4 regions of the Allobosea sp. MMO-172 genome follow, and region 3 is predicted to be linked to each of the others. Evidence: riboswitches for the same ligand, from Rfam matches in the RefSeq annotation. Region 3 holds a riboswitch; each other region holds the start of a gene.

Region 1 (7,351 bases), 150 kb from region 3:
CGCTGAAGCGCGGCGAGGTGATGGGCCTCGTCGGCGAATCCGGCTCGGGCAAGAGCATCACCGGCTTCTCGATCATCGGCCTGATCGATCCGCCGGGCCGCGTCGAGCCCGGCTCCTCGGTCAAGCTGGAGGGGCGGGAGCTCACCGGCCTGCCGCCCGCCGAACTGCGCAAGGTCCGCGGCAAGCAGATCTCGATGGTCTTCCAGGACCCGATGATGACGCTGAACCCGATGCTGACCATCGGCACGCAGATCAGGCTCGCGCTGGAAGCGCATGAGACGGTCTCGGGCGCCGAGGCCCGCCGTCGCGCGGTCGCGGCGCTGGCGCAGGTCCGCATTCCCGATGCCGAGGCCAAGGTCGATTTCTATCCGCACCAGTTCTCCGGCGGCATGCGCCAGCGCGTCGCCATCGCCATCGCCCTGCTGCACCGACCGAAGCTGATCATCTGCGACGAGCCGACGACGGCCCTCGACGTCTCCGTGCAGGCCGAAATCCTGTCCGAGATGAAGGAGCTGGTCGCCGAGCTCGGCACGGCGCTGATCTGGATCAGCCATGATCTCGCGGTCGTCGCAGAACTGGCCGACCATGTCTGCGTCATGCGCCACGGCAAGATCGTCGAGGCCGGGCCGACGCTCGACGTACTGACCCATCCGCAGCACCCCTATACGCAGGCCCTGCTCGACGCGCTGCCCTCGCGCTCCGAGCCAGGCAAGCTGCTCGCCGGTGGCGTCGGTTCCGATGTCGCGCCGCCGCCGCGCGCGACGAAACAGGCCACGGCTGCCGTCGCGGATGCCGTGCACTATGTCCGCATCGAGCATGTCGCCAAGCGCTTCGCCGGAACGCCCGGCCTGTTCCGCAAGCTCGCCCAGAAGGCCGGCCTGGCGAAGCCACCTTCCGTCGTGCAGGCGGTCGACGATGTCACGCTGGTGCTGAAGCGCGGCGAGGCGCTCGGCCTCGTCGGCGAGTCCGGCTCCGGCAAGTCAACGCTCGGGCGTGTCGCGGCCGGCATCTATGCGCCGGACAGTGGGACGGTCCGCATCGACGGTGCCCCTGTGATGAGCGCGGGCGAGCCGCCGCACAAGATCACGACGCGCGTCCAGACCATCTTCCAGGACCCTTTCGCCTCGCTCAATCCGCGCATGACGGTCGGTGACAGCATCGCCGAGGGGCCGTTGGCGCATGGCCTGATCGAGCGCGCACAGGCCAGGGATTACGTCCGGCAATGGCTGGCGGCGGTCGGGCTCAATCCCGATTTCGCGGATCGCTACCCGCATCAGTTCTCAGGCGGCCAGCGTCAGCGTGTCGCCATCGCGCGGGCGCTGGCGATGCAGCCCGATGTCGTCGTCTGCGACGAGCCGGTCGCCTCGCTTGACGTCTCGATCCAGGCGCAGATCATCAACCTGCTGATCCGGCTCCGGCAGGAACTGGATCTCACGCTGATCTTCATCTCGCATGACCTCTCGGTCGTCCGCCATCTCTGCGACCGCGTCGCGATCATGTATCGCGGCCGGATCGTCGAGAGCGGCCCGGCCGGCGAGGTCTACGACCATCCGCAGCACGACTACACCAAGCGCCTGCTCGCCGCCGTGCCGGTATTGCCAGTGGTTTGAGGACGACACCGCATCTGAAATACGCGCCGTCATCCCGGACAAGCGGCGCAGCCGCGTAGATCCGGGATCCATCGTAGAGCGCCGGAGCCCTCCGATGGATCCCGGCGCTCCGCTGCGCTGCGGCCGGGATGACGGCGCGGTGAAACTGGCTGTCGAGAAAACCTGAGAAGGAGAGCCTCATGTCCCAATCCGAACTCCTGCCCTGGCAATGGCCGGAAGAGGTCTGGCGCGGCAAGGTCGAGCAGGTCCGCGCCGGCCGCAACCTCAAGCCCGCCAGATGGAAGAACGGCGCGCGCTGTGCGGTCGCGCTCTCTTTCGACGTCGACCACGAGACCAATGAATTGCGCGACGGCGGCAAGTCGGTCGGGCGCCTGTCCTGGGGCCAGTACGGCAACCGCGTCGGCGTGCCGAAGATCCTCGATCTGCTGAAGCGGCAGGACATCCCGGCAAGCTTTTTCGTGCCCGCCGTCACGGCCTTGCTCTATCCGGAGGAGCAGCGCCGCATCATCGGCGCCGGCCATGAGATCGGCCTCCACGGCTGGATCCACGAGGTCAACACGGCGGTGCCGCCCGAAAACGAGCGTGAACTGCACCTGCGTTCGGCCGATACGCTGGAGAAGGTCACCGGCGTGCGGCCCGTCGGCATGCGCACCCCGTCCTGGGACTTTTCCGACGTGACGCTCTCGATCGAGCGCGAGCTCGGCCTGCTCTACGATTCCTCGCTCTTCGCCGATGACGATCCCTATGAGATCGTCGAGAAGGGGGAGCCGACCGGAATCGTCGAACTGCCGGTCGAGTGGATCCGCGACGACGCGCCCTATCTCAGCATGAACCGCTTCCAGGCGCTCAGGCCCTATACCTCGCCGGAAGCGGTCTTCGACATCTTCCGCCGCGAGTTCGAAGGGGCCTATGCCGAGGGAGGGCTCTTCCTGCTGACCATGCATCCGCATGTCATCACCTATCGCTCGCGCTTCTGGATCGTCGAGGAGCTGGTCCGTCTGGCCAAGGCCAAGGGCGATTGCTGGTTCGCGACCCATGCCGAGATCGCGGCCTATGTGAAGGCTGAGGCCGGTATCTGATCGCCGACCCGAGGGAACCGCTGCCCGATTCCCGCCGTTTTCGCTTCATCGGGGGTTCAGGCCATGACGGGCCTGATACCCGTACGTTGAAACGAACGACGGGAATAAAGATGCGCACGAAACGCTGGTTGCTGGTCGGGACCGTCCTGCCGGCCCTCGTCCTTTCGCAAGCCGGGCAGGCCTTCGCCGAGGCCGGATACCGGGTCGCACAGGCCCCCGCCGCCGGAGACAATGATCCCCGCGCGCCACGGCAGCGGCCGCAGCCGCCGCAAGGCGCACAGCCCGGCCAGCAGCGCGGTCCGGAACGGCCTGCCGCCCCGGCGGCGCCCGCCCAGCCGCAAGCCCCGCGCCCGCCGCAGATGCAGCCCGCTCCGGCTGCTCCCCGGCCGCAACCACCCGCCATGCCCGCGCCGCAGCCGCGCGCCGAGCCGCCTGCGGTGCGCCAGCAGCCCGAACGCCCGGCCATGCCGCGTGAGGCGCCTGTCGCGCCCCGCGCAGCGCCCGCTCCCAGCGAAGCCCCGGCAGCCCGCCCGACGCCGCCACGTCCGCCGGTCGAGCCGACGGCCCCGCGTGCTGCGCCTCAGCCGGGCGCCGGCGCGCCGCCTGCCACCGCTCCGCGTGGCCCGGCCGTTCCGCCTTCCGCTGCGCCGACCCAGCCTCGCCCGCCGGGGCCCCCGCCCGCTACGGCTCCGGGTGCGCCGTCCCAGCCGGGCGCTGGCGCGCCGCCTTCGGCGGTTCCGCGTGGTGGTCCCGCCGTTCCGCCCTCGGCAGCGCCGGGTCAGCCCCGTCCGCCGGGAACGCCGCCTGCAACGGCACCGAGCGCTCCCTCGCAGCCGGGAGCTCCTGCTCAGCCGGGCGCCGGCGCGCCGCCCTCCGTCGTTCCGCGCGGCGGGCCTGCCGTCCCACCCTCGGCCCAGCCGTCCCAGCCGCGTCCGCCGGCTGCGGCGCCGCAGCCTGGCGCGCCTGCTGCCCCGGCACAGCCGGGAACGGCCGCTCCGACACCGCCGCCCCCCGCTGGGACAGCTCCGTCCCAGCCTTCGCGCCCCGCTCCGGGAACGCCTCCGGCTGGTGCGCCCGGCGCTCCGGCTCCGGTCCAGCCCGGCGCCACGGCTCCGACCCCTACGCCGCCTGCGGGCGCTGTGCCCGGCCAGCCTGGCCGCCCGGCTCCCGGCCTGCCCTCCGGCGGCGCGCCCGGCATGGCGCCGCAACCCGGTGTCGGGCCTGCCCCCGGCCAGCCCGGCTTCGCTCCGGGCCAGCCTCCGGCGGGGCTTCCCGGCCAGCCGCCCCAGCGTGAAGGCCGCCGCGGCGGCGTCTCGCCGGGCGTCGCCGGCGCGATCGGCCTCGGTGCCGGCGTCATCGGCGGCATCATGGCGGCGCAGGGCGCGCAGCGCTTCGAGGATATCCGGAGCCGCCGCGAGGAACGGCGCGAGGGTGACGTCACCATCATCCGCGAGCCCGGCCGCACCATCATCCGCGACGATGACGGCCGCGCCATCATCCGCCGCGACGAGGACCAGCGTTTCCGCGATCTCGGCTGGCAGGGCCGCTCCGAGCGCCGCGATGGCGAGAACCGCACGATCTTCGAGCGGCCGGACGGCACGCGCATCGTCACCGTCACGGACGAGGAGGGCCGGCTGATCCGCCGCACCCGCATCGACCGCGACAACCGCGAGGTGATCATCATCGACAATACGCTGCGGGACCGTCCGGGGCGCTTCGCCGACGATGTCGTGGTGCTGCCGCCGCCGCCGCTGCCGATCCCGCGCGAGCGCTATATCGTCGATGCGGACCGGGCCGACGAGGACCTGATCTACGAGACGATCACCGCCCCGCCGATCGCCGCGATTCCGCGCCGCTACACGCTGGACGAGGTCCGCTATTCGCCGGACCTGCGCGCCCGCATGCGCAGCGTCGATATCGACACGATCAATTTCGACACCGGCTCCTGGCAGGTCGGGGCCGATCAGGGCCGACGCCTGTCGGTGATCGCGGATTCGGTGAAGCGCGCGCTGCAGCGTTCGCCCAACGAGGTCTTCCTCGTCGAGGGCCACACCGACGCCGTCGGCGCCGATGTTGACAACCTCTCGCTCTCCGATCGCCGCGCGCAATCGGTCGCGGAAATCCTGACGCGTGACTTCCAGATCCCGCCGGAGAACCTGACGACCCAGGGCTATGGCGAGCAGTATCTGAAGGTGAACACGCAGGATGCTTCCCGCGAAAACCGGCGCGTCACGCTCCGGCGGATCACGCCGCTGCTGAGCGGCCAGAACCAGTGACGACCGGACGGGGTTGCTCTTTAGGCATCGGACCGAAAAGTGGAATCCACTTTTCGGAGAAATCCGATGCCAAGACAAAAGCTTGATCGCCACACTGCGTCCGATGGGACGCATGGCGATCTAAGCGGCCCCGCTCTTCCACAGGCGCAGGGAACAGCCGTTCCCTGCGCCTGTTTCGCTTGCCCTCTATCATCGCACCTTGAGGGACCGGATTGAGGATTTGGTAGGGTTGCCGGGTTAGCGTGCCCGCCATGAGCGACGCCATCTCCCTCGCCACCAGCATCGTCTCGATGCAGGCCGACTCGACCCGGCAGGCGCTGTCGGTCGAGATGCTCAAGCAGAATGCGCAGGCCGAGCAGGGCCTTGTCGCCATGCTCCAGCAGAGCGTCGAGCAGACGCAAGCGACGCTGCCGGCTGGGCAAGGCACGCTGGTCGACCGCACGGCCTGAGCCATTCCTTCCAGTCCTATCGGAGCTTCGCACAGCCCGTTGCCAAGCGGCGGCGCTGCGCCTAACCTCGTCTGCGTTCCGAGGGGTGCCCGCAAGGGCTGAGACGGCTTTCGAAGCTGAACCCATCGAACCTGATCCGGGTCATACCGGCGGAGGGACTGGAACGCGGTGCAGCCTTGGCCTGCACCCGCATCACAGCGCTTGAACCGCTTCGACGCCGGATCTCCTGACCTGTACCAAGGAGGAGATCCCCTGATGAATGCCCACACCAAACCCCAGAAGAATAGCGTCAAGACCGCGCCGCAAAGCGTGACGACCGGGCCGATCATCGGTTCGCGCAAGATTTATGTCGCCGCGCCCGAGCATCCCGAGATGCGCGTGCCTTTCCGCGAGGTCGTGCTGACGACCGATGCCGAGCCGCCGGTGCGCCTTTACGACCCCTCCGGCCCCTTCACCGAGACCGATGCGAAGATCGATCTCAATGCCGGCCTCATCCAGCCGCGCCGCGCCTGGCTCGACGCGCGCGGCTTCGAGCAGGTCGCGGGGCGCGCCGTCACCGCCGCCGATAACGGCAACATCTCGGCCGAGCAGCTCGTGCCGGCCTGCCCGGCCGAGCGCCCGATCCTGCAGGCGAAGCCCGGCCAGCTGACGACGCAGTACGAATTCGCCAAGGCCGGCATCGTCACGCCCGAGATGATCTATGTCGCCCATCGCGAGAATCTCGGCCGCGCCGCCATGCTGGAAGGCGCACGGGAGCGCCATGCCGATGGCGAGAGCTTCGGCGCCAACGTGCCGGAATTCGTCACGCCGGAATTCGTCCGCGAGGAGATCGCGCGCGGCCGGGCCATCATCCCCGCGAACATCAACCATCCCGAGCTGGAGCCGATGGCGATCGGCCGCAATTTCCTGGTCAAGATCAACGCCAATATCGGCAATTCGGCCGTCACCTCCGGCGCGGCCGAGGAGGTCGAGAAGCTGGTCTGGGCGATCCGCTGGGGCGCGGACACGGTGATGGATCTCTCCACCGGCCGCAACATCCACAACATCCGCTCCTGGATCCTGCGCAACTCGCCGGTCCCGATCGGCACGGTGCCGATCTACCAGGCGCTGGAAAAGGTCGGCGGCGATCCGATCAAGCTCGATTGGGAGGTGTTCAAGGACACGCTGATCGAGCAGGCCGAGCAGGGCGTCGACTATTTCACCATCCATGCCGGCGTCAGGTTACCCTATGTCCCGCTCACGGCATCCCGCGTCACCGGCATCGTCTCGCGCGGCGGCTCGATCATGGCGCGCTGGTGCCTGGCGCATCACCGCGAGAGCTTCCTCTACGAGCGCTTCGACGAGATCTGCGAGATCATGCGCCGCTACGACGTCTCGTTCTCGCTCGGCGACGGCCTGCGCCCGGGCTCGATCGCCGACGCCAATGACCGCGCCCAGTTCGCCGAACTGGAGACGCTGGGGGAGCTCACCAGCATCGCCTGGGACAAAGGCTGTCAGGTAATGATCGAGGGCCCCGGCCATGTGCCGATGCACAAGATCAAGGAGAACATGGACAAGCAGCTGCGCGAATGCGGCGAGGCGCCCTTCTACACCCTCGGACCGCTGACCACCGACATCGCGCCGGGCTACGACCACATCACCTCTGGCATCGGCGCGGCGATGATCGGCTGGTATGGCTGCGCCATGCTCTGCTACGTCACGCCGAAGGAGCATCTCGGCCTGCCGAACCGCGACGACGTCAAGACCGGCGTCATCACCTACCGGATCGCCGCCCATGCCGCCGATCTCGCCAAGGGCCACCCGGCCGCGAAGATCCGCGACGATGCGCTCTCCCGCGCCCGTTTCGACTTCCGCTGGGAGGACCAGTTCAACCTGGCGCTCGACCCCGATACGGCGCGGGAGTTCCATGACGAGACCCTGCCGAAGGACGCCCACAA
Region 2 (7,351 bases), on a different contig from region 3:
GAAGGCCCCTTCGCCACGGAGACGCAGCGGGCGCTCGGCCTCAAGTTCATGGCGGCGCTCGGCTATGATTTCGAGCGCGGCCGGCTCGATATCTCGACCCATCCGTTCTGCGGCGGCGCCGACAACGATGTCCGCATCACCACGCGCTATGACGAGGCCGATTTCACCAAGGCACTAATGGGCGTGCTGCACGAGACCGGCCACGCGCTCTACGAGCAGGGCCGGCCGCAAGGCTATCTCAACCAGCCGGTCGGCGCCGCGCGCGGCATGAGCCTGCATGAAAGCCAGTCGCTGCTGATGGAGATGCAGGCCTGCCGTTCGCGTCAGTTCCTCACCTATGCAGCGCCGTTGATGCGCGAGAGCTTCGGCGGGACCGGCCCGGCCTGGGACAGCACGGCGATGTGGCATCGCTATACCCGCGTCGAGCCCGGCTTCATCCGCGTCGATGCCGACGAGGTCACCTACCCCGCCCATGTCATCCTGCGCTACCGGCTGGAAAAGGCGCTGATCGCCGACGAGATGCCGCTCGCCGAGCTGCCGGCCGCCTGGAATGCCGGGATGAAGTCCCTGCTCGGCGTCACCGTGCCGAACGACCGGCTCGGCTGCCTGCAGGACATCCACTGGCCGTCCGGCGGCTGGGGCTATTTCCCGACCTATACGCTGGGCGCCATGACCGCGGCCCAGATCTTCGAGGCCGCCTGCAAGGCCGAGGCCTCGATACTGCCCGGCATCGGCAAGGGCGATTTCAGCCCGCTGGTCGGCTGGCTGCGCGCCAATATCCATGGCAAGGGCGCACTGCTCTCGACCGACGACCTGCTGACCGAAGCCACCGGCCGGCCGCTCGACGCCTCGGTATTCAAGGCGCACCTGCGCCGACGCTACATCGACGAAGTCTGAGCGATCTTGATTTTATTTAGTCGAAACAAAAACTTAAGCCATAGCCGATTGCCGATCGGCCATGCAGCTTTCAGGCTTGCATCGGGACACGCGAAGCGGGATGTCGGAGACGACCTCCCGCTTCGGTAACCGATCATGCCCCAGACCAAGCCCGCCCCCCGCATCGCCATCACCTATTGCTCGCTATGCAACTGGATGCTGCGCTCGGCTTGGCTCGGGCAGGAACTGCTCTCGACCTTCGGGCAGGACCTCGGCGAGGTCGCGCTGATCCCGCGCACCGGCGGCATCTTCCAGATCCAATACGACGGCGAGCTGATCTGGGACCGCAAGGCCGATGGCGGCTTCCCGGATTCCAAGGTGCTGAAGCAGCGCGTGCGCGACCGCCTCGACCCCGAGCGCAGCCTCGGCCATGTCGACGGCCACACGATGTCGGCCGAGGCGGAGAGCTGAGAGCACTCTCCACCATCACAATACTGCGTGGTCATCCCGGACAAGCGGCGAAGCCGCGCCGATCCGGGATCCATGCCGGAACCCATTTCGGAAGCGCTCCGGAATGGATCCCGGGTCTCCGCTTCGCTGCGCCCGGGATGACAGCGTTCAGGCTGTGGCCCCGTGCTTCCGCGTCGCCGCGATCCAGGCCTTCAGCCGTCCCTCGGGATCGGCGTTCAAGGTGATATCGGTCACCGCCGCGACGATGTCGGCGCCGGCCTCGAACACGCCCGGCGCCCGCTCCAGCGAGATGCCGCCGATGCCGACCAGCGGCAGGTCGCCGATGCGGCGCTTCCATTCGCCCAGCCGCTCCAGGCCCTGCGGACCGAAGCGCATCTGTTTCAGGATCGTCGGATAGACCGGGCCGAGCGCGACATAGTCCGGCTTCGCCGCCAGCGCGCGCTCCAGCTCGGGTTCGTCATGGCTGCTGATGCCGAGCTTCAGGCCGGCCTTGCGGATCGCATCGAGATCGGCGTCGTCGAGATCCTCCTGGCCGAGATGGATGAAGTCGCAGCCCTCGGCGATGGCGAGCTTCCAGTAGTCGTTGACGACGAGCACGCAGCCGGCCGCAGCACAGAGCGTCTTCGCCCGGGCGATCTCGCGGGCGACCTCGGTCTCGGGACGATCCTTGACGCGCAACTGCACCAGCTTGACGCCAAGCGGCAGCATCCGCTCCAGCCAATCGGCACTGTCGAAGATGGGATAGAACGGGTCGAGCTTCATGCGAGACATGCCCTTCAGGCGAGGAAGGCTTTGCCCATGACGGGCGTGGAGGGAGCGGCCATGTCACGCGCCTCGATCGGCTGCGCGGCGAAAGCCTGCCGGCCGGCGCGGATGGCGAGCGCGAAGGCCTCGGCCATCGCGGCGGGATCGCCGGCCTTGGCGACGGCGGTGTTGAGCAGAATGCCGTCATAACCCATCTCCATCGCCTGCGCGGCATGGGAGGGCAGGCCGATGCCCGCATCGACGACGAGCGGCACATCCGGGAAATGCTGGCGCATGCTGCGCAGGCCATAGGGATTGTTGAGCCCCCTGCCCGATCCGATCGGCGCGCCCCAGGGCATCAGCACCTCGCAGCCGGCATCGAGCAAACGCCCGCCGACAACGAGATCCTCGGTGGTGTAGGGAAAGACCTTGAAGCCGTCGTCAGCGAGGATGCGCGCGGCTTCGACCAGCGCGATCACATCCGGCTGGAGCGTATCGTCCTCGCCGATCACCTCGAGCTTGATCCAGTCGGTGCCGAAGACCTCGCGCGCCATCTGCGCGGTGGTGACCGCCTCCTTGACGGTGTGGCAGCCGGCCGTGTTCGGCAGGACCTTGACGCCGAGCTCGCGGATCAGCGCCCAGAAAGCCTGACCGGCACCGCCTGACGATTCCCGGCGCAGCGAGACGGTGACGACCTCGGTACCGGAGCGCTTCACCGCCTCGGCGAGGATCGCCGGCGACGGATATTGCGCCGTGCCGAGGAAAAGCGGGTTCTCGGGCTCGAAGCCGTAGAAGGATGCCATCTCAACCTCCCTGCATCGGTGCGACGATCTCGATGCGGTCGCCCTCGTTCAGGGCTGTCTCGGCGCGCTTGCGGGCCGGCACGAAATCACCGTTCACCGCGGTGGCGACGATGCGGCCGCCATAGCCCAGTTCGGCCAGCGCCTCGGCCAGCGTCCTGGCCACGATCTCCTGCGGCGCGCCGTTAAGCAGCAAGGTCATGCAGCATCTCCGGTCTAGCTTGCGGGTTCAGCACGGCATCGGCCGCCATCCGCGCCATGGCGGGGCTGAGCAGAAAGCCGTGGCGATAGAGCCCGTTGACATGGATCACCCGGCCGCGACGCGTCAGCCGCGGCAGATTGTCGGGGAAAGCCGGGCGGGCATCGGTGCCGATCTCGACGATTTCTGCCTCGGCGAAGGCCGGATGCAGCGCATAGGCCGCGCCGAGCAGTTCCAGCATGGCGCGGGCGGAAATGCGGCGGCGCTCGCCACTCTCGATCATCGTCGCGCCGACCATGAACAGCCCATCCGCGCGCGGCACGATATAGAGCGGGATGCGCGGATGCAGCAGCCGGACCGGCCGCGACAGGCTGATATCGTCGCTGCGCAGCAGCAGCATCTCGCCCTTGACGCCGCGCAGATCCGGTAGGACATCGCGCGCCGCCAGTCCCCGGCAATCGAGCACGATATCGGCATCGAGATCGCTGGGCTCGGCGGCACTGTTGAACTGAATGACGGCGCCGTTGGCGATGAGCCGCTCGGCGAGCGCAGCGACCGCGCGGCGGGGGTCGAGATGTCCCTCCCCGCCAAAGAACAGCCCACGCGAGAATCGTCCGGCGAGGTCGGGCTCCAGACCGGCGATGGCCTCGCCGTCGATCTCCTCGAAATGGCTGGTGCGCTGGCCGAAGCGGCGCAATTCCGAACGATCCCGGCTGGGTGCGACGACGAGCGTGCCGTTGCGGGCGACGCCGCCGGCATGGCGCTCCCACCAGGCGGCCGCCTGCTGGCCAAGCCGGATCACAGGCTCCTCGGCACTCTCGCCCTCGCACCAGGGCGCCAGCATGCCGCCGGCATACCAGGAACAGGCGGCGGCGCCGATGTGGGGGCCGCGCTCATGGACGGTCACGCTGGCGCCGCGCGCCAGCAATTCGGTGGCGCAGGCCAAACCGACCACGCCGGCGCCGACCACCGCGACATTCAAGCCTGACTGAAGGCGTTGCGCCGTCATGCTCTTCCCTGCTCCCGGAAAGGCAGCGGCCTGGGGCACGAGCGGAATATCTGCGAGCCGAAGACCGTTCCCTTCGCCGGCATTACCCGGATCAGGTACGATGGGTTGGCGCAAACCCGCGCCTCTCAGCCTCTCGGCACCCCAACGGACGGGCCCAATCTAGTGGCTGCCGGGCAGAGGGGCAAGGCAAGCCGGCGCACAGCTCCTTTGCGGAAGATGCCGCCCTAGCACGAGGGAAACCGGTTGCGCCCTCCCTTCACACGGGAGGGATCGCTCGTGCAGACCACACGCATGCACAGACAGTGAGAAGGAAGTTGCCGACGAGGCTTGTCAAACGCCTCGGCAATCGGGCATAGAGCCTCTCGCCGGAGACGTGGCCGAGAGGCTGAAGGCACTCGTTTGCTAAATGAGCATACCCCACAAGGGTATCGAGGGTTCGAATCCCTCCGTCTCCGCCACTCCTTTTCCCGCCTTTGCGATTTCTGCCGAGAGCCCAACGGCTTAAGCTGCGTCAGCTGCGCGTCCTGATTGCCGCAGCACCCGACCCGCCACGGGGCTGAGGAGCATCCACGCCGGCGCAGACCCGGTTCAAAAGTCCGCCGGAAGGAAAAGAATCGTACGCTTGCCGTCGCGGACTTCCAGGGGCGAGCGCACCGCCAGTTCACCACGTCCGCCTCAATCTCCTCGATGTTGCGCCGTGGCCTGCCGGGTATATCTATGGTCGATGGTCGCGATCCCCTTCGACAATTCCTATGCGCGCCTGCCTGAGCGCTTCTACGCCACGGTCGCCCCGACGCCGGTTCCCGCGCCGCGGCTGCTGCGGCTGAACGAGCCGCTGGCGGCGCAGCTCGGGCTCGACGCGGGTTGGCTGAAGAGCCCGGACGGCGTGGCGATGCTGGCCGGCAATGACGTCCCCGTGGGCGCCGCTTCGATCGCCACGGCTTATGCCGGGCACCAGTTCGGCGGCTTCAGCCCGCAGCTCGGCGACGGGCGCGCCATCCTGCTGGGCGAGATCGTCGACCGGAACGGCAGGCGCCAGGATATCCAGCTCAAGGGCGCGGGCCCGACCCCGTTCTCGCGCCGGGGCGATGGCCGTGCCGCGCTGGGCCCGGTGCTGCGCGAGTATATCGTCAGCGAGGCGATGGCGACGCTCGGCGTGCCGACGACGCGGGCGCTGGCCGTCGTCCTGACGGGCGATTCCGTCCGGCGCGAGACGCTGCTGCCCGGTGCCGTGCTGACCCGCGTCGCCTCCAGCCATATCCGGATCGGCACCTTCCAGTTCTTCGCCGCGCGGGGCGATCACGAGGGCCTGCGCCTGCTCGCCGACCATGTCATCATCCGGCACTATCCAGCCTGCACGGGCGACGGGCGCTACCTCGCCCTGCTGGAAGCAGTGATCGCCGCGCAGGCCGCGCTCATCGCGCAATGGATGACGATCGGCTTCATTCACGGCGTGATGAACACGGACAACATGTCGATCGCCGGCGAAACCATCGATTACGGCCCCTGCGCCTTCATGGACACCTATCACCCGACGACCGTGTTCAGCTCGATCGACGAGCGCGGCCGCTATGCCTATGCCAATCAGCCGCCGATCGCCCGCTGGAACCTGACCCGCTTCGCCGAGACGCTGCTGCCGTTGCTGGCGCAGGACCAGGACAAGGCCGTGGCGATCGCGCAGGAGGCGATCGACCGGTTCGATCCGCAATTCCAGACCCATCTGATCGCCGGGCTCCGCCGGAAGCTCGGCCTTGCGTCCGAGGAAGCGGAGGATGTCGATCTCATCAGGACGCTGCTTGAGGCGATGCAGCAGGGCGAAGCCGATTTCACGCTGGTCTTCCGCCGGCTGAGCGAGGCCGCCGGCCCGGCGGGAGATGCCGATGCCTGTCGCAGCCTCTTCGCCAATCCTTCCGCCTTCGACGCCTGGGAAGAGCGATGGCGCCAGCGCCTGCTGCGAGAGGCGGCGCCGGCGGAGGCGCGGCAAGCTGCGATGCTCAGCGCCAACCCGCTCTATATCCCGCGCAACCATCAGGTCGAGGCGGTGATCGAGGCCGCCGTCGAGCGCAACGATCTTGCGCCGTTCGAGACGCTGCTGGAGGTCCTCGCCCGGCCGTTCGACATCCAGCCCGGCCGTGAGGATTATGCGCGGCCACCGGCCTTGCATGAGCGCGTGCTGGCGACGTTCTGCGGGACCTGAAGCCGATGTTCCTGTTCGATGGCCCCGAGCAGGCCGCAATCACGATCCTGCTGGCGCACGGAGCCGGCGCGCCGATGGACTCGGCATCGATGACGGCGGCGGCCAAGGCGCTGGCCGGGGCCGGCTTTCGCGTCGCACGCTTCGAGTTCGGCTACATGGCGGCAAGGCGAACCGGAACCGCACGCACACCGCCGCCAAAGGCCGAGAAGCTCAATCCGGAATATCTCGCCGCGATCGAGGCGCTCGGCGCCAGGGGCACGCTCGTCATCGGCGGCAAGTCGATGGGTGGGCGCGTCGCCAGCATGGTGGCCGATTCCCTGTTGGATGCCGGACGGATCCAGGGCCTGCTCTGCCTCGGCTATCCCTTCCATCCGCCCGGCAAGCCCGGGCAATTGCGAACCGCGCATCTCGCCGATCTGAAGACGCCGGCCCTGATCGTGCAGGGCACGCGCGACGAATTCGGCACCCGCGAGGAGGTCTCGACCTACGCGCTTTCGCCAGCCATCGATCTGCTCTGGCTGGAAGACGGCGATCACGACCTGAAGCCGCGCAAGCGGATATCCGGCTTCTCCGCCGCCGATCATCTCGGGACCATGGCCGGGGCCGTCCGCGGCTGGGCCGGAAAGCTCGGCGCGTATCCGGCCGACAGTGCGTGAAGCGGCGGCGCAGCGCTTGTCCCGGCAAAAGAGATGTGACGACAAGCGCCCCGCTCGGACATTCCCTTTCACCGCCCGTCATGCCATCGAAATAGGCGATGGCCTGGGCTCGGATGCAGGCGATCCAAAGCGTGACGGCGTGACGAAATCCTTCCGGGTTTCGCACTCCGCATAAAAAACGGTTCGACAGGGGGCGGGAATGTTCCTGAGCGTATTCGACGTCTTCAAAATCGGCATCGGTCCGTCGTCCTCGCATACGATGGGACCGATGACGGCGGCGGGGCATTTCCTCGCGCTGCTGCGACAGGACCCGTCGCGCGACCGCGCCGCGGCCGTCCGCGCGACGCTCTACGGCTCGCTCGCCTTCACCGGAAAGGGCCATGCCACGGACCGCGCCGT
Region 3 (7,351 bases):
GAGATGAAGGCCAAGGCCTCGATCTGCATCAGCCAGGACGAGACGCTGATCGAGTCGCTGGAGATCGCGAAGTCGCGCATCCAGATCATGATCGACAAGGGCATGGAGAATGCGGCCCAGACGCTGAAGGGCCTGATCGCCAAGGCGGACCAGCGTATCGCCGAGATCCGCTCGGGCGAGAAGCCAGCGCTGACCCCGGATGCCAATGCGAAGTATTTCGCCGAGGTCGTCGTCGATCTGGACGTGATCGACGAGCCGATGATCGCCGATCCCGACGTCAACAATGCGGACGTCTCCAGGCGCTACACCCACGACACGATCCGCCCGGTCTCCTATTATCGGGGCGAGAAGAAGGTCGATCTCGGCTTCGTCGGCTCCTGCATGGTGCACAAGGGCGACATGAAGATCGTCGCCCAGATGCTGAAGAACCTGGAGAAGGCCGAAGGCAAGGTCGAGTTCAGGGCGCCGCTGGTGGTCGCGGCCCCAACCTACAACATCATCGACGAGCTGAAGGCTGAAGGCGACTGGGAGATCCTGCAGAAGTACTCGGGCTACGAGTTCGACGATCTCAAGCCGAAGACGAGCAATCGGACCGAATACGAGAACATCCTCTATCTCGAGCGTCCCGGCTGCAATCTTTGCATGGGCAACCAGGAGAAGGCCGAAAAGGGCGATACCGTCCTGGCGACCTCGACCCGCCTGTTCCAGGGGCGCGTTGTCGAGGACACCGCCGAGAAAAAGGGCGAGTCGCTGCTAGCTTCGACTCCCGTCGTCGTGCTCTCGGCCATTCTCGGCCGTACGCCCAGCATCGAGGAGTATCGCGCTGCCGTCGACGGGATCGACCTGACGAAGTTCGCTCCGCCCAAGACGGCCCGTATCGATGCATTATCGGTCCACTACTGACGTCAGATCGCCACTCGTCGTCAGCTGATGCGAGGAGCGGAATGGGCGAGCCACCAAGGCGCAGCCCGTTCTGACCTCGACGTACCACGAGACCATCCGGGCCGGCACGTCGTTTAAGTCGTCGCTGCGCCTCTGGAGGACAATCTGCGCCTTGCGCTCGCACATGCGCGCGGAGACTGGACGGCAATCGTGCCGAACCCCGTCGCCCATGTGGTGCGCTGACATCTTGATCAGGTGGTCCGCCAAGAATCGAAGATGGATTTCCTACAGCCTCCTTGTGAGACGCCGATTGGGCCGGTTCGCTGGAGATCGGTGAAATGCGCCGACAACATCACGTCGTGCCGGCGCAAGGCCGTCAACCAGCAGCCTCAAGCCCCATCTGCCAGAAATCCGCTTCCAGCTGCGACGCCTTGCTGAAGAGGGCAGCCAGCTCGCCGAAACGATGCTCGGTCATGCTTCGCGCGGCAAGCCTGTCGAGCTGCTTTCGGGCGGCTGCGGCGACGTCCTGATACGCTTCGCCGGCATATTCGGCGATCCAGTCGCGGTAGGGATGCTCGGCCAGCGCAGCCACACCGTCGGGGGCAAGCGCATTGCCGATCTCGGCGTAACCGATGACGCAAGGTGCCAGCGCCACCTGGAGGTCGAGCAGATCTCCGGCCGCGCCGCAATCCAGCACGAAGCGCGTATAGGCGACCGTCGCCGGATGCTCCGGCGCGGCATCGAGCTCCGCGCGCGAAATCCCGCGGCGTGCGCAGAGCCGCACATGCAGCTCCGTCTCGTCCAGAATTGCAGCCAGCCCCATCTGCGCGGCGCGGATGTCGGCGATGGTGCGGCTCTTATAGGCGGCGAGCGCCCAGGCACGGGCGAACTGGATCAGGAACAGGTAATCCTGCACGAGATAGGTGCGGAACGCGGCTTCCGGCAGCGTGCCCTGGCCCAGCTGCCGAACGAAGGCATGGTCGACATAGCTCTGCCATTCGGGAACAGCGGCCTGCTTGAGACGATCGAAGACGTCCATGATCACTCCGCTGCCTCATAGGCGACATCGAAGAAGGCGAGTTCGAGCGAGACGGCCCGAAGGAAGAAATCCCGGCTGACCTCCGCTTCGGAGGGGCCGACGCGATCCAGCTCCGAGCGCAGGAAGGCGACGAAGTCGCGGAAGTCGGGATTGTCGTGCAGCGTGACCCATTCGGCATGGACGAAATTGTCTGGCAAGGGCCGCGGCGCGCGGGACGCCCAGTCAAGATAGAGCCATTCGGCGACATTCAGCACCGAAAGTGCCGCGGCATAGGAGCGGGTTTCCGCAGCTTCCCTCATGATCGCCTGGAAGCCTTTGGTGGGCGCTGCATCGGGAATGGCTTCGCGCTGCGCCTGCGTCACGCCCAATGCGTCGAAGGCGCGCAGGAAATAGGTGTTCTCCTCGCCCGACACCATGCCGACGAAACGGCCGAAGCGCAGCCGTGCATCGAAGCTATCCGCGGTGGCAATGGCCGCGCCGAGCAGCGTCAGGAAGCTGTCGAGGAAGCGGTGGTCCTGAACGAGATACGACGCCATGACCTCGTCGGAGATCGAGCCTGCGAGGAGTTCAGTGACGAAGCGGTGCTCAACGGCTTTCGTCCAGGCCGGCTCGCTGGCCTGCTTGAGCGTCTCGGTGAATCGTTCGGTCATGATGCTGCCCTTCCACGCTTGGCAGCGAGACCGCGGCTTTCCGACATGATGCAGCCTCGCGACGAGGCCGGCAAAAGGCAGGGCTGACAATTCCCATCCCTTCGCCGGCATGATCCGGATCAGGTTCGAAGGGTCACCGCGCTGCTCGCGCCAGCGGTATCTCAGCCCCTTGCGGGACACCCCTTGGTCCGGACATTTGTAGGCGAGACCAGAAGCAATGTCACCGAGGCATCTGCCGACGCCATTCGCGGCCCGAAAAATACGCTGTCCGATGCCGCTCCCGCGGGTTTCACGAGAACGCGGGATCGCTACGCGAGCGGTTAGCGGTGCCCAATGATCTCAAGCGTTCAGCGGGCGGCTCTGCGCTTGGCTTTTCCGAGGTGCGCCAACGGCTTGATAGTGGCGATCGCCCGGGAGCGCATGTCCACATCCCCGGGGCAAGGCTGGATCTCGCCAAGTTTCGAGCATTTTCGGTCTAGCTGAGCGGGATAACGCTTTGTTCGCAGTGGGTACTGCCGTGCCCCACCAGCACCATCGGCAGCCGCCGTAGCATGGATTCCGTGAACGGCATTCGGAATTCCCGATGCTGAAGATGCACTCTGAAATAGTTCTAAATCATTGTCATTGCAAGGAAATCCCTGCTCGTTTATCCACGGGCACCATGACGCCGAAGATCGGCTGAACGATTTGAACTTTGCCCTAGCCCTTGGTCGCCCTGGCTCATGACCTACGCCAGACCATTCCCTGACGGCTCACAGGAGCGGAGCCAGGCGCATCCAGCGATGCTGCCCGGCTGCCTGCTCCCTTGCGCCGCAGAGCCGGTGAAGGTGCGATGAGCTGGGACCTGCAGCAGCTGTTCGTGCGCTATGCCCGCGACATCAACCGCTTCCTGCGCAAGCGCGGCCACAGCCCCGAGACGGCCGAGGACCTGACGCAGGACACCTTCGTGCGCGTGCTCGCCGCGCCTCCGCCCGAAGCTGGGCTCAACCATAATCCCCGAGCCTATCTCTATCAGGTCTCGCGCAATCTCAGCATCAACCATCACCGGCGCGACGCGATCGTATCCTTCACGGACCTGCCGGCCGAGGATGCCGCGCAGATCGCCGACCCTGCGCCGTCGCCCGAGCGGATCGTCTATTCCCGCCAGTGCCTCGCGCAGACCCAGCAGGCGCTCGCGGAACTGCCCGAGCGCACCCGCCTGGCCTTCGAGATGCACCGGATCGGCGATTGCACGATCGCGGAGGTCGCCCGGGAACTCGGCCTGTCGAATGCCCGGGCCTGGGGGCTGATCCACGAGGCCTATCGCCATCTGCTCGCGCGGGTCGACGATCTCTGAAACCAGCCTGCCCTGCTGGTGAATTTTTCCGCCGCTCGTTTGTTATAGACGGTAGGCGTGTGTCGTCGGCCTTGGGCCGCGCCACGCCGAAGGATGACGGATGCGCGAAACGGAACAGGACCAGGACAGGCTGACCGACGAGGCGATCGACCTCGTGATCCGCCTGCAGAACGACCCCGCCAATCCGGTGGCGAGCGAGATGATGCGCTCGTGGCGGGCGCGCAGCCCGGCGCATGAGCGCGCCTGGGCGCGCGTCGCAAGGCTGCATGGCGCTGCCGGCAAGGTGCTCGCCGAGCATGGCGAAGGAGCCGAGCCGAATCGCCGGGCCCTGCTGCTCGGCGGCGTGCTCGGCCTCGGCGCTCTCGGCGCCAGCTATGCGCTGCTGCCGGAGATCCTGCTGCGGAACCGCGCCGACCATGCCACCGGCAAGGGCGAGACGCGGCTGCTCACGCTCGCCGACGGCACGAAGGCGACGCTCGGCCCCGACAGCGCGATCGCCGTCGATTATGGCGAAGCGCGCCGCAAGGTCGAGCTGCTGACGGGCATGTGCTTCTTCGAGGTGGCGCGTGAAACGTCGCGGCCCTTCATGGTGACGGCAGGCGATCTCGATGCGACGGCACTGGGCACCGCTTATGACGTCTCCTACGAGGCCGGCCTCGCTCAGGTCGCCGTCGATCGGGGCACGGTGCAGGCGGCCGCTCCCGGCCTTGCGCTGCCGGCCGGCCTGAGGCTGGAGGCCGGGGATTGGATGAGCTTCGATGCGTCCTCGAACCGGCTGGAGCGCGGCCGGCTGGAGGCCGGGCAGGTCGCCACCTGGCGCGACCGGCTGATCATCGCCGAGAAGGAGGCCGTCTCGACGCTCGTCGCGCGGATCGGGCGCTGGATACCGGGGCGCATCGTCATGGCCGATCCCTTCATCGGCTCCCAGCGCGTCAGCGGCCTGTTCGACCTCAGCGACCCCGTCCGCGCGCTCGAAGCGGTCGTTCATCCGGCCGGCGCGCGCGTCCGCCAGGTCTCCTCCTTCGTCACGATCATCTCCCCGCTCTGAAAAAATTCGCAGCGAGGGTGAAAATCCCGCGGCCCCGATTGTAACAGTGATGGGGCCGGCGCGACCCGCATGATCGGATGCCGCCATCCCCGTGACGTACAAGCACGGAGTTGTTCGGGATGGGGTTCGGGGCTGGAAATTCCACCGCCGCAGTCAGGCGGAGGGCAGCGCTGTTCGCGGCGTTGACGATCACGGCGCTCGCCACCGGTGTCGTCACGACCGATACCGGTGCCTTCGCCCAGAGCGCCGTCCAGTCGTCGTTCGACATCCCGGCCGGGCCGCTGAACCGCGCCCTGACCGCCTTCGGCCGCCAGGCCGGTATCCAGGTCACCTATCTCGCCAGCGTCGCGGCCGGCAAGACTTCGCCCGGCCTGTCGGGGCCGGCGACGCGCGAGCAGGCGATCGCCCGCATCCTGCAGGGGACCGGGTTGTCCTACCGCTTCACCAACGCCACCACCGTCGCGATCTCGCCGCAGGTCGCGATCACCGGCTCGGCCGCGGGCGCAGGCTCGCTGCAGCTCGACACGATCGAGGTCCAGGGACGCAACGAGACTGCCTGGGGGCCGGTCGACGGCGTGGTGGCGCATCGCAGCGCCTCCTCGACCAAGACCGACACGCCGCTGCTAGAGACGCCGCAATCGGTCTCCGTCGTCACTGCCGCGCAGGTCACCCAGCAGGGCACGCAAAGCATCGGCGAGGCGCTGCGCTACACGCCCGGCACCTATAGCGACATCTACGGGACGAACACGACGCGCGACCTCGTCCGCATCCGCGGCTTCTCGCCGAAATTCTATCAGGACGGACTGGTGCTGCCCTATGGCGTCGGCTCCCAGGGTACTCAGAGCGAGCCTTTCGGCCTGGAGCGCATCGAGGTCCTGCGCGGCCCCTCCTCCGTGCTCTACGGCCAGAACCCGCCCGGCGGCATCGTCAACATGGTGAGCAAGCGCCCGCTCGATGAGGCCCGTCGAGAGGTCTTCGTCCAGGCCGGCAGCTTCAGCCGCCTGCAGGCGGGCATCGACGTCAGCGGCCCGGTGACGGCCGACAAGAGCCTGCTCTACCGCGTCGTGGCCATGGGCCGGCAGAGCGGCACGCAGGTCGATTTCGCCGATAACGACCGCTCCTATTTCGCGCCGAGCTTCACCTGGAGGCCGACTGCCGCCACTTCGCTGACGGTGCTCGCCTCGGTCCAGCGCGACCGGACGGGCATTGCCGACCAGTATTTCCCGGCGGCCGGCACGCTCTACCCCAACCCGAACGGGCGCCTGCGCACGCGCACCAATATCGGCGAGCCCTGGCTCGACAAGCTCGACCGCAAGATCACCACGGTCGGCTATGCCTTCTCGCACGACTTCTCGAACAATCTCAGCTTCCGCCAGAATGTCGGCTACAACTATGCCGAGGTGTTCAACGCCTCGACCTATACGACCGGCATCCTCGCCGATAACCGCACCATCACGCGCCGTTTCAGCACGATCGACCGCACGCTGCGCTATTTCTCGATCGACAACCAGCTGATCGCGAAGATCGAGACGGGGCCGCTGCGGCACGAAATCCTCGTCGGCCTGGACCATCGCAATTCCAGCGAACTCGCGCTGAACGGCGGCGTCACCTCGGCGCCGAGCCTGAACATCTTCGCGCCGGTCTATGGCCGGCCGTTCAACGCCTACTCCTACAACCAGAACTACCGGGACTTCGTCCGTCAGACCGGCATCTATGCGCAGGACCAGATCCGCTTCGACAAGTGGCTGCTGACGCTGAGCGGACGCCAGGACTGGTCGAAAGTGGGCCGTGATGCCTATTTCCCGACCCGCTCCAAGACCCAGGCCGAGGACAGCGCCTTCACCGGACGCGTCGGCCTGAGCTACCTCTTCGACAACGGGCTTGCCCCCTATGTCAGCTATTCCACCTCGTTCGAGCCCGTCACCGGCGCGACCTCGCCGGCGCGCGGCTCGGAGGCGTTCCGGCCGACGGAAGGCGAGCAGTTCGAGGCGGGGGTGAAATACCAGCCAACCTGGTTCGACGGCCTGTTCACGGCCGCGATCTTCGACCTGCGCCAGACCAATGTCTCGACGACCGATCCGCTGGATACGCGTTACAGCGTCCAGACCGGCGAGGTGCGCGCCCGCGGCTTCGAGTTCGAAGCGCGCGCCAACATCACCGCGTCGCTCAGCGTCATCGGCTCCTACTCCTACACGGATACCGAGGTCACGAAGAGCAATGTGGCGGCGCAGCTCGGGCGCGTGCTGCCCTCGACGCCGAAGGACCAGGCCAGCCTGTGGGCGCAATACGCCTTCAAGGAAGGGCCGTTCAACGGCCTCTCGGTGGCCGGCGGCGTGCGCTATGTCGGCGCAACCTATGGCGATGCGGCCAATCTCTGGCGCGTGCCGGGCTATACC
Region 4 (7,351 bases), on a different contig from region 3:
TAGTCGTGATAGGGAATGCTCGGCCGCGTCACCAGATCGCTGGCGAGGTTGATGATGGCAGAGCCACCGCGGCGCTGGAGCAGCGGCAGCATCGCGCGGCTGACCGTGTAGGCCGCCTTCACCGCGCCTTCGAACTGCTGCTCGTAAGACTCCCAGGGTGTTTCCCAGAAGCGGGCGCGGTTATCCGGGTCGAAGCGATAGGGCGCGAAGGCGTTGTTGACGACGACATCGAGCCGGCCGACCTCCTCCGCGATGCGCGTCGCCATGGCTGCGACAGCGTCCGGGGACGTGACGTCGGCCGCGACGGCCAGCGCCTCGCCGCCGAGCGCGCGGCATTCCGAAGCCACAGCCTCGGCCTCCGCTTCGTTCGTCCGGTAGTTGACGATGACGATCCCACCCTCGGCCGCGAAGGCTTTCGCGATCGCTGCCCCGATGCCGCGGCTCGCGCCCGTGACGAGGATGGCCCGGTCGCGGAAGCTCACGGCGCGCCATCCTTCGCCGGGATCAGGTCGCTCTTCACGACGGAACCCATATCGATCTGGCGGGCGATCAGGCCGAGGCTGCGGAACGTGTCGGCGCCTTTCTGCAGGGCGTCGAGATCGAAGCGGCCGAGACCCTCGCGCTCCGTCGTCGGCGAGATGCTCGAGGCATTGCGCAGCTTGATGATCTCGAGATTGACGGCCTCGTCGCGGCCGTTGATCGCGCGGGTGACGGCAATGCGCGCGGCTTCTTCAGGTTTGGCGATCATCCAGGCGGCGGAATCGCGATAGGCGGCGAGGAAGCGCTTCAGCAGCGGCTTGTTCTGCTCGTAATAGGCTTCCTTCACGACGAAGATGTCGCTCGGCAGATTGAGCTGGTCGCGGACCTCGATGACGTTGGCCTCGCCTAGCCCCTTGGCGCGGGCGACGAGCAGGCCGGTATCGGTCGCGGCGGTGGCGTCGACCTGGCCCTGCATCAGCGGCGCGAAGTTGAGCAGGCCCGCCGGCTGGATGGTGACGTCCTTCTCGCCCAGGCCCACCTGATGCAGCAGCACGAGCAGGTTCTGGTAGGTGCCGCTGGCGAGGCTGTAGACGCCGATGCGCTTGCCCTTGAGGTCGGCCGCCGTGCGGATACCGCTGCTCTTCAGCGCGACCACGTTGAAGACGTTCTGCGGGTAGATGTTGTAGATCGCGACGAGCTTCTCGCCCTTGTCGAGCGCGAGATAGAGCGCGGCCGGATCGGTGAAGGCGATATCGGCCTGCCCCGCGAGCATGTTCTGCAAGGCGGCGCCGCCGCCATTGCCGGGCACATAGTCGAGCGCGATGCCTTTCGCCTTGAAGAAGCCCTTGTCCGGCTCCGCCAGCAGATTGGTGATCTCGCTGATCGGCTGGCTCCAGCCGGCGACGGTGACCTTGTCGAGCGGTTGGGCCTGAGCCGATGCGAAGGCGGACAGCAAGAGCGCCGCGGTGACCGCCACGCTCGCCGTCATCCCGGACAAGCTGCGAAGCAGCGCCGATCCGGGATCCATCGTAGAGCGCGGAGCCCGATGATGGATCCCGGCGCTCCGCTTCGCTGCGGCCGGGATGACGAGCCCTGTTCTCAAAAGGCGAGCGAGCGTGAAGAAGACGGACATGGGAATCTAGCCTTTCGAGAAGCGATGCAGGACGCGGCGCTCGATCAGGCGCACGGCCTCGTAGAGCAGCATTCCAAGGGCGGTGAGGACGATGAAGAGCGCGAAGATCAGGCTCGAATCCATCACGCTCTGCGCGGCGATGATCGAGGCGCCGAGCCCGATGCGCCCGCCGATGAACTCGCCAACGACGGCGCCGACCAATGCGAGCACGACCGCAACGCGCAGGCCCGCCATGATGACCGGTAGCGCCGCCGGCAGCTTGAGCCGGAGCAGGGTCTGGAGGCGGCCGGCGCCGAGCATGCGGAAGAGCTCGCGCCTGGAAGCATCGACCTCGCCGATCCCCGTCAGTGTGTTCTCCATCAGCGGGAAGAAGCAGATCAGCGCGGTGATGACGACGGTCGGCGTCATGCCGAAGCCGAACCAGATGATGAACAGCGGCCCGAGCGCGAGCTTCGGCACGAGCTGGCTTGCCAGCACATAGGGCCGCAGCAGCCGGCTGAGCGCCGGGAACTCCGCGAGCAGGATGCCGGTGCCGAGCCCGACGATGGCGCCGATGCCGAGGCCCAGCGCCATCTCGGCGGCAGTCGTCGCCAGATGCGGCCAGAGCCTGCCGGTCGCGATCTCGCTCCACAGCGTCGCGAGCACGGCAGAAGGTGGCGGCAGGACGAGAGGTGACAGGCCGCCGAGCCGGCACCAGGCTTCCCAGCCGGCGAGCAGGGCGAGGAGCAGCAGGAGCGAGGGCAGGCGGGCCATCATGCCGCCGGCCTCCGATTGACAGCGGCTGCTCCATCCATGGCGTCGCGCAACTCGCGGCAGGCGGCGATGAAGCCGGGCGCATAGCGCATGTCGCGATGGCGCGGGCGGGCCAGCTCGATCCGGCGCACATGCGTAACCCGGCCGGCCGCCATCACCGCCACCGTATCGGCGAGATAAACGGCCTCGCCGATATCATGGGTGACGAAGAGCGCGGTCGTGCCGTTGAGCGCGCAAAGCCGCAGCAGATCGTCCTGCAATTCCTCGCGTGTGAGGGCATCGAGCGCCGCAAAAGGCTCGTCGAGCAGCAACAGGTCGGGATTGCCGATCAATGCGCGGGCGACGGCGACACGGCTCTGCTGGCCGCCGGAAAGTTCGGCCGGGCGACGCATGGTGAAATCCGCGAGGCCGACACGCTCCAGCAGGTCGAACGCGGCATCCTTGTCCGCGACGGTCGGGCGTCGCTTCAGCGAGATCGGCAGCAGGACATTGTCGAGCGCGCTCAGCCAGTCGAGCAGGGTCGGTGCCTGGAAGACGAAGCCGGCGCGCGGGCTCGGGCCGATGAGCGCCTCGCCACCGATGCGGATCGTGCCTTCGCTCGGCATCAGCAGGCCGGCTGCGAGCTTGAGCAAGGTGGTCTTGCCGCAGCCGCTGCGGCCGAGCAGGCAGTGGATCTCGCCGCGCGGGATCGTCCAGTCGATGGCATCGACCACGGCCGGGCCTGCCGCATCATAGCGATAGCTGGCCCGCTCGATCGTGACGAAACCGGGCTTGGCGGGATCAGTCGACATAGGGCGCGAACCCCTCTGCCGCGGCCTCGGCCGATTGCTCGATCTCGCTGAAGGTGACGAGGTCGAGCAGGCTGAAGCGCCCGTCATGATGCCAGCCGGCTTCCGGCGCGGTCATCCGGCCGAGCGGAGCGATGCGGCTGACGCCGACCTCGGCGAGCCGCTCGGCCAGCCGGAACAGCCGTTCGGGGGAGGCGGCTAGGCCGGCCGTCTGCAGGAAACTGCGATAGGGCGCGACGAGAGCCGGGACCGCGTCCAGGCTCTCGACCGCGACGAGCTTGAGCGTGCGGTTCAGCCCAGTCGGGCTCAGGGCTTCCGCTGTCTCGACATGGGCGACGCTCCAGGGATCGGATGGCTCGCCGAGAAGCTCCGCGGTGCCGTCCATCGCGCGGGTTTCCTGAGTGCCACGCCATGCGGCGATCGAGGCCGCTTCGCCTTGCGAGAGAGCCCGGCGCGGATGGCGCGAGGCGAGGGCGCCGAGCTCCTGCGCAACATAGCGGGCGAACTCCGCAGGGCTCACTTTTCCGCCACGCTCGACGAAGAGCATCTGCGGCGAATAGCAACCCTGCTGCTCGTAGCGGATGACGTCGTGAGCCGCGAGCCGGGCCAGCGCAGGCGCCTTGCGGCTGTCGAGAGCTTCACGGGCGATCGCGCCGAAGCCGATCTTGTGGCCATGCGGCAGGAAGCGGGTGGTGATCGGTAGCTTCGCGCGCAGCGCCGTCAGTGTCTCGTTGCCGCCATAGGCCATGACGGTGTCGGCCTCGCGCAGGAAGATCGGTTCGGCTGCCGCCTCGCCGCCCTTCCACCAGGTGATGGCGAGGCATTCGCCGATCTCGGGATCGATCTCGGCAAGCAGGCTCGCGAACCAGCCCGCCGTCAGCGGCTCGGCCGAGGCGAGCTTGCCGATGCTGCCGGCCTTGACCAGCAATCCGCAGATCAGGCTCCAGAGCGAGAGCGCCGGGACATTACCCGCCCAGACATGCAGCAGCAGCTCCGGACCATGGGCGCGCAGATAGCCGCTCTTCGGTGTCGGCTGGAAGCCGTCGAGCACGCCGGGATTGGCGAAATCCTCGGCGAGGAAGCGCAGCAATTGCGGCTTGCGGAAGGTCTTGAGATAGCCGGTCAGGCCGAGCCTGACGGTCTCGCGGTCATAGCCCGTGACGATGGGCAGGAAATGTTCGGCCTTGCGCCGCAATGGGTGTTCACGGTCGAGCAGCCGCGCGACGGCGCCGTCGATCGCCGCGACGATGCGGGCGGTCTCCATCCGTTTCAGCCGGGCGCGGGCGTTGTCGCGCACATGCGTGCAGAGCGCCGCCGCCTGCGCCTCGTCCAGCTCCGGCAGCGCGATGGTGGCGCTCTCGCCCCAGGCGCTGTGACGGACCTCGCGCCAGCGCAAAGTCCTGGCGTTCAGGCCCGGCAGATGGCCCGCATGCTCGATCACCGGCTTCAGCCTCGTGCCGCTGCGAGGAATTCGGCGATCGCGACCGAGCAGCCCTTCGAGGCCTCGCCATCGACGCGGCCGAGCAGCTTGAAGCCGCCCGGCACGATCTCGCCGGCATCCTCGGTCAGGATCGCCGCGAGGCAGTTGAAATGGGCGAGGTCGTGATGGACGATCACACCGCGCTCGCCTTCGGGCAGGTCGGCGCCGGTCAGCGGATCGACGACGCGGCTGCGAATCCAGTGCGGCCCGGATTTCACCGACGGGCAGGTGGCGTTGCCGTCGTCATAGAGCTGCGAGCTCAGCTCGGTCATCCCGTACATGTTGATGCAAGTGGAGCGCGGCACGCCGAAGGCGGCGCTGAGCCCGTCATAGAATTCGTCGGGCCCCAGTTCGCGCGACTGGCCCTTGAAGCCGCCGGTATCGAGGATGCGGCTGCCTTCCGGCAGGGCGAAGCGCCGGCCGCTTGCCGTGAGCGCATCCAGCACGGGAACGAAGGAGTAGCTCGCGCCGAGCAGGGCGTAGGGTTCGCCGCTCGCTTCGGCTTCGGCGAGCGCCGACAGAAGGCCGTCGAGGTCGAGACCGGCAGCATCGATGAAGGTTTTGGAAGCCGGCGTGCCGCATTCGCGCTTGGCGAGCGAGAGATAGGTGGCGAGCGAAGAGTTCGGCAGCTCCGCCTCGTCGGGGAAGAGGATGCCCATGCGGATGCGTTCGCGGCCACGCATGAAGCGCGCCCGGAAATTCACCAGCATCGAGCGCCTCCAGACGTCGAGCGTCGGGTGATAGCTGCGGCCGCGGATGCCTTGTGTCGTGCCGCTGGTCATGAAGACGTGGCTGGCGGCTTCAGGCGGGCTGCAGCTCAGCGTCAGGTCCTTGAAGGCGGTGATCGGCACGGCCGGGATGTCGCGCCAGCGCTTCACCGAGAGCGGCGTGCGGCCGCGCTGCAGGCAGAAACGCTTATAGGGCTCGTTGTTGCGGAACTGATAGGCGAAGACCTTCAGCGCCATCGTCTCGAATTCGGCTTCCGATGCATCGGGAAGCGCGATGAACGCCAATAGCGCCGCGATGATCTCGGCTTGCGTCACTTGAAAGCCCACTCCGTTCCGGCGCCGACGGACAAGCCGGAAGCGTCGATCGCAACAGGATCATCGGCGCAAGCTGGAATCAGGGCCTTGGGTGGCCGCATGTCCCGCATCCCTACGCCGGTATGATCCGGATCAGGTTCGGAGGGTCACCGCGTTGCTTGAGGCTCGAAAGCCCGGCCGGCGGAATCTCAGCCTCCTAGCGAGGCCCCCCTGGGAACGGATGCAGATGACGAGCGGTGGGCCCTGCTGTCAAGCGATAACGGCCGCGATATCGCAGCCGGGGGCGGGGCCAGGGCAGGCCCGTCGAGAAGAAGCCAATTCCGATTTTCCGGTGATTGCGCTATGCCGCAGCTGCGAACAGCAATCCTCGGCTTGCCATGATGGGTCAGCCCCAGGGAGAAACCGATGAAGATCGTGATGGTTGGCTCGGGCTATGTAGGCCTGGTCTCCGGGGCCTGCTTTGCGGATTTCGGACATGACGTCGTGTGCGTCGACAAGGTCGAGAGCAAGGTCGCGGCGTTGAAGCGCGGCGAAATCCCGATCTTCGAGCCAGGCCTGTCCGAGCTCGTGCGCAGCAACGCGGCGGCGGGGCGCTTGTCCTTCACCACCGATCTCGCCGGGCCGGTGGCCGAGGCGGATGCGGTCTTCATCGCCGTCGGCACGCCCTCGCGCCGCGGCGACGGCTTCGCCGATCTGTCCTATGTCTATGCCGCCACCCGCGAGATCGCGCAGGCGCTGCGCGGCTACACCGTGATCGTGACCAAGTCGACGGTTCCGGTCGGCACCGGCGACGAGGTCGAGCGCATCATCCGGGAGCTCCGGCCCGATGCCGATTTCGCCGTGGTCTCCAATCCGGAATTCCTGCGCGAGGGCGCCGCGATCGAGGATTTCAAGCGGCCGGACCGCATCGTCGTCGGCACCGATGACGAGCGGGCGCGGGCCGCGATGGCCGATATCTACCGGCCGCTCTATCTCAACAACGCGCCGATCCTGAACACCGGCCGCCGCACGGCGGAGCTGACGAAATATGCCGCCAACGCCTTCCTGGCGACGAAGATCACCTTCATCAACGAGATCGCCGATCTCTGCGAGCAGGTCGGCGCCAATGTCCAGGACGTGGCGCGTGGCATGGGCCTCGACAACCGCATCGGTTCGAAGTTCCTGCATGCCGGCCCGGGCTATGGCGGCTCCTGCTTCCCGAAGGACACGCTCGCCCTGATCAAGACGGCGCAGGATTACGGCACGCCGTCGCGCATCGTCGAGACCGTCGCGGCGGTGAACGACCAGCGCAAGCGGGCGATGGGCCGCAAGGTGGTGGCGGCCTGCGGCGGCTCGGTGCGGGGCAAGACGATCGCGGTGCTGGGCCTGACCTTCAAGCCGAACACCGACGACATGCGCGACGCACCCTCGATCGCTGTGATCACGACCCTGCAGGATGGCGGCGCCACGATCAGAGCCTATGATCCGGAGGGGATGGAGCAGGCCAAGGCGGTGCTGCCGGCCGGCGTGACCTATTGCCGCGACGCCTATGAATGCGTGGCCGGCGCGGATGCGGCGGTGATCGTGACCGAGTGGAACATCTTCCGCGCGCTCGATCTCGACCGCGTCAAGGCGGCGATGGCGGCGCCCGTCCTCGTCGACCTGCGCAATGTCTATCGAGCCGAGCAGGTCCGCG

What was found. A riboswitch is a leader RNA that binds a small molecule or an ion and turns the genes downstream of it on or off. The one in region 3 is predicted to bind thiamine pyrophosphate.
Region 1: another riboswitch for thiamine pyrophosphate. It lies ahead of thiC (phosphomethylpyrimidine synthase ThiC); the one in region 3 lies ahead of WFK61_RS11820 (TenA family protein).
Region 2: another riboswitch for thiamine pyrophosphate. It lies ahead of thiO (glycine oxidase ThiO); the one in region 3 lies ahead of WFK61_RS11820 (TenA family protein).
Region 4: another riboswitch for thiamine pyrophosphate. It lies ahead of WFK61_RS03130 (LuxE/PaaK family acyltransferase); the one in region 3 lies ahead of WFK61_RS11820 (TenA family protein).

What each region holds. Positions count from the first base shown of each region.
Region 1 is NZ_JBBCUM010000006.1:84,107-91,457, forward strand. It holds gene WFK61_RS11160 (ABC transporter ATP-binding protein) at 1-1,610, shown strand, start outside; gene WFK61_RS11165 (polysaccharide deacetylase family protein) at 1,790-2,689, shown strand; gene WFK61_RS11170 (OmpA family protein) at 3,829-4,965, shown strand; gene WFK61_RS11175 (hypothetical protein) at 5,217-5,414, shown strand; TPP riboswitch at 5,486-5,590, shown strand; gene thiC (phosphomethylpyrimidine synthase ThiC) at 5,670-7,351, shown strand, end outside.
Region 2 is NZ_JBBCUM010000013.1:51,079-58,429, forward strand. It holds gene WFK61_RS18695 (carboxypeptidase M32) at 1-897, shown strand, start outside; gene WFK61_RS18700 (Rdx family protein) at 1,033-1,347, shown strand; gene WFK61_RS18705 (thiamine phosphate synthase) at 1,495-2,109, opposite strand; gene WFK61_RS18710 (thiazole synthase) at 2,124-2,894, opposite strand; gene thiS (sulfur carrier protein ThiS) at 2,896-3,093, opposite strand; gene thiO (glycine oxidase ThiO) at 3,077-4,072, opposite strand; TPP riboswitch at 4,151-4,253, opposite strand; tRNA gene WFK61_RS18725 (tRNA-Ser) at 4,467-4,557, shown strand; gene WFK61_RS18730 (protein adenylyltransferase SelO) at 4,824-6,296, shown strand; gene WFK61_RS18735 (alpha/beta hydrolase family protein) at 6,293-6,952, shown strand; gene WFK61_RS18740 (L-serine ammonia-lyase) at 7,152-7,351, shown strand, end outside.
Region 3 is NZ_JBBCUM010000006.1:234,730-242,080, reverse strand. It holds gene WFK61_RS11830 (bifunctional aconitate hydratase 2/2-methylisocitrate dehydratase) at 1-903, shown strand, start outside; gene WFK61_RS11825 (TenA family protein) at 1,259-1,921, opposite strand; gene WFK61_RS11820 (TenA family protein) at 1,924-2,571, opposite strand; TPP riboswitch at 2,651-2,765, opposite strand; gene WFK61_RS11815 (RNA polymerase sigma factor) at 3,404-3,907, shown strand; gene WFK61_RS11810 (FecR family protein) at 4,008-4,955, shown strand; gene WFK61_RS11805 (TonB-dependent siderophore receptor) at 5,075-7,351, shown strand, end outside.
Region 4 is NZ_JBBCUM010000001.1:655,619-662,969, reverse strand. It holds gene WFK61_RS03155 (SDR family oxidoreductase) at 1-482, opposite strand, end outside; gene WFK61_RS03150 (ABC transporter substrate-binding protein) at 479-1,456, opposite strand; gene WFK61_RS03145 (ABC transporter permease) at 1,619-2,368, opposite strand; gene WFK61_RS03140 (ABC transporter ATP-binding protein) at 2,365-3,156, opposite strand; gene WFK61_RS03135 (acyl-CoA reductase) at 3,146-4,594, opposite strand; gene WFK61_RS03130 (LuxE/PaaK family acyltransferase) at 4,600-5,676, opposite strand; TPP riboswitch at 5,769-5,898, opposite strand; gene WFK61_RS03125 (UDP-glucose dehydrogenase family protein) at 6,082-7,351, shown strand, end outside.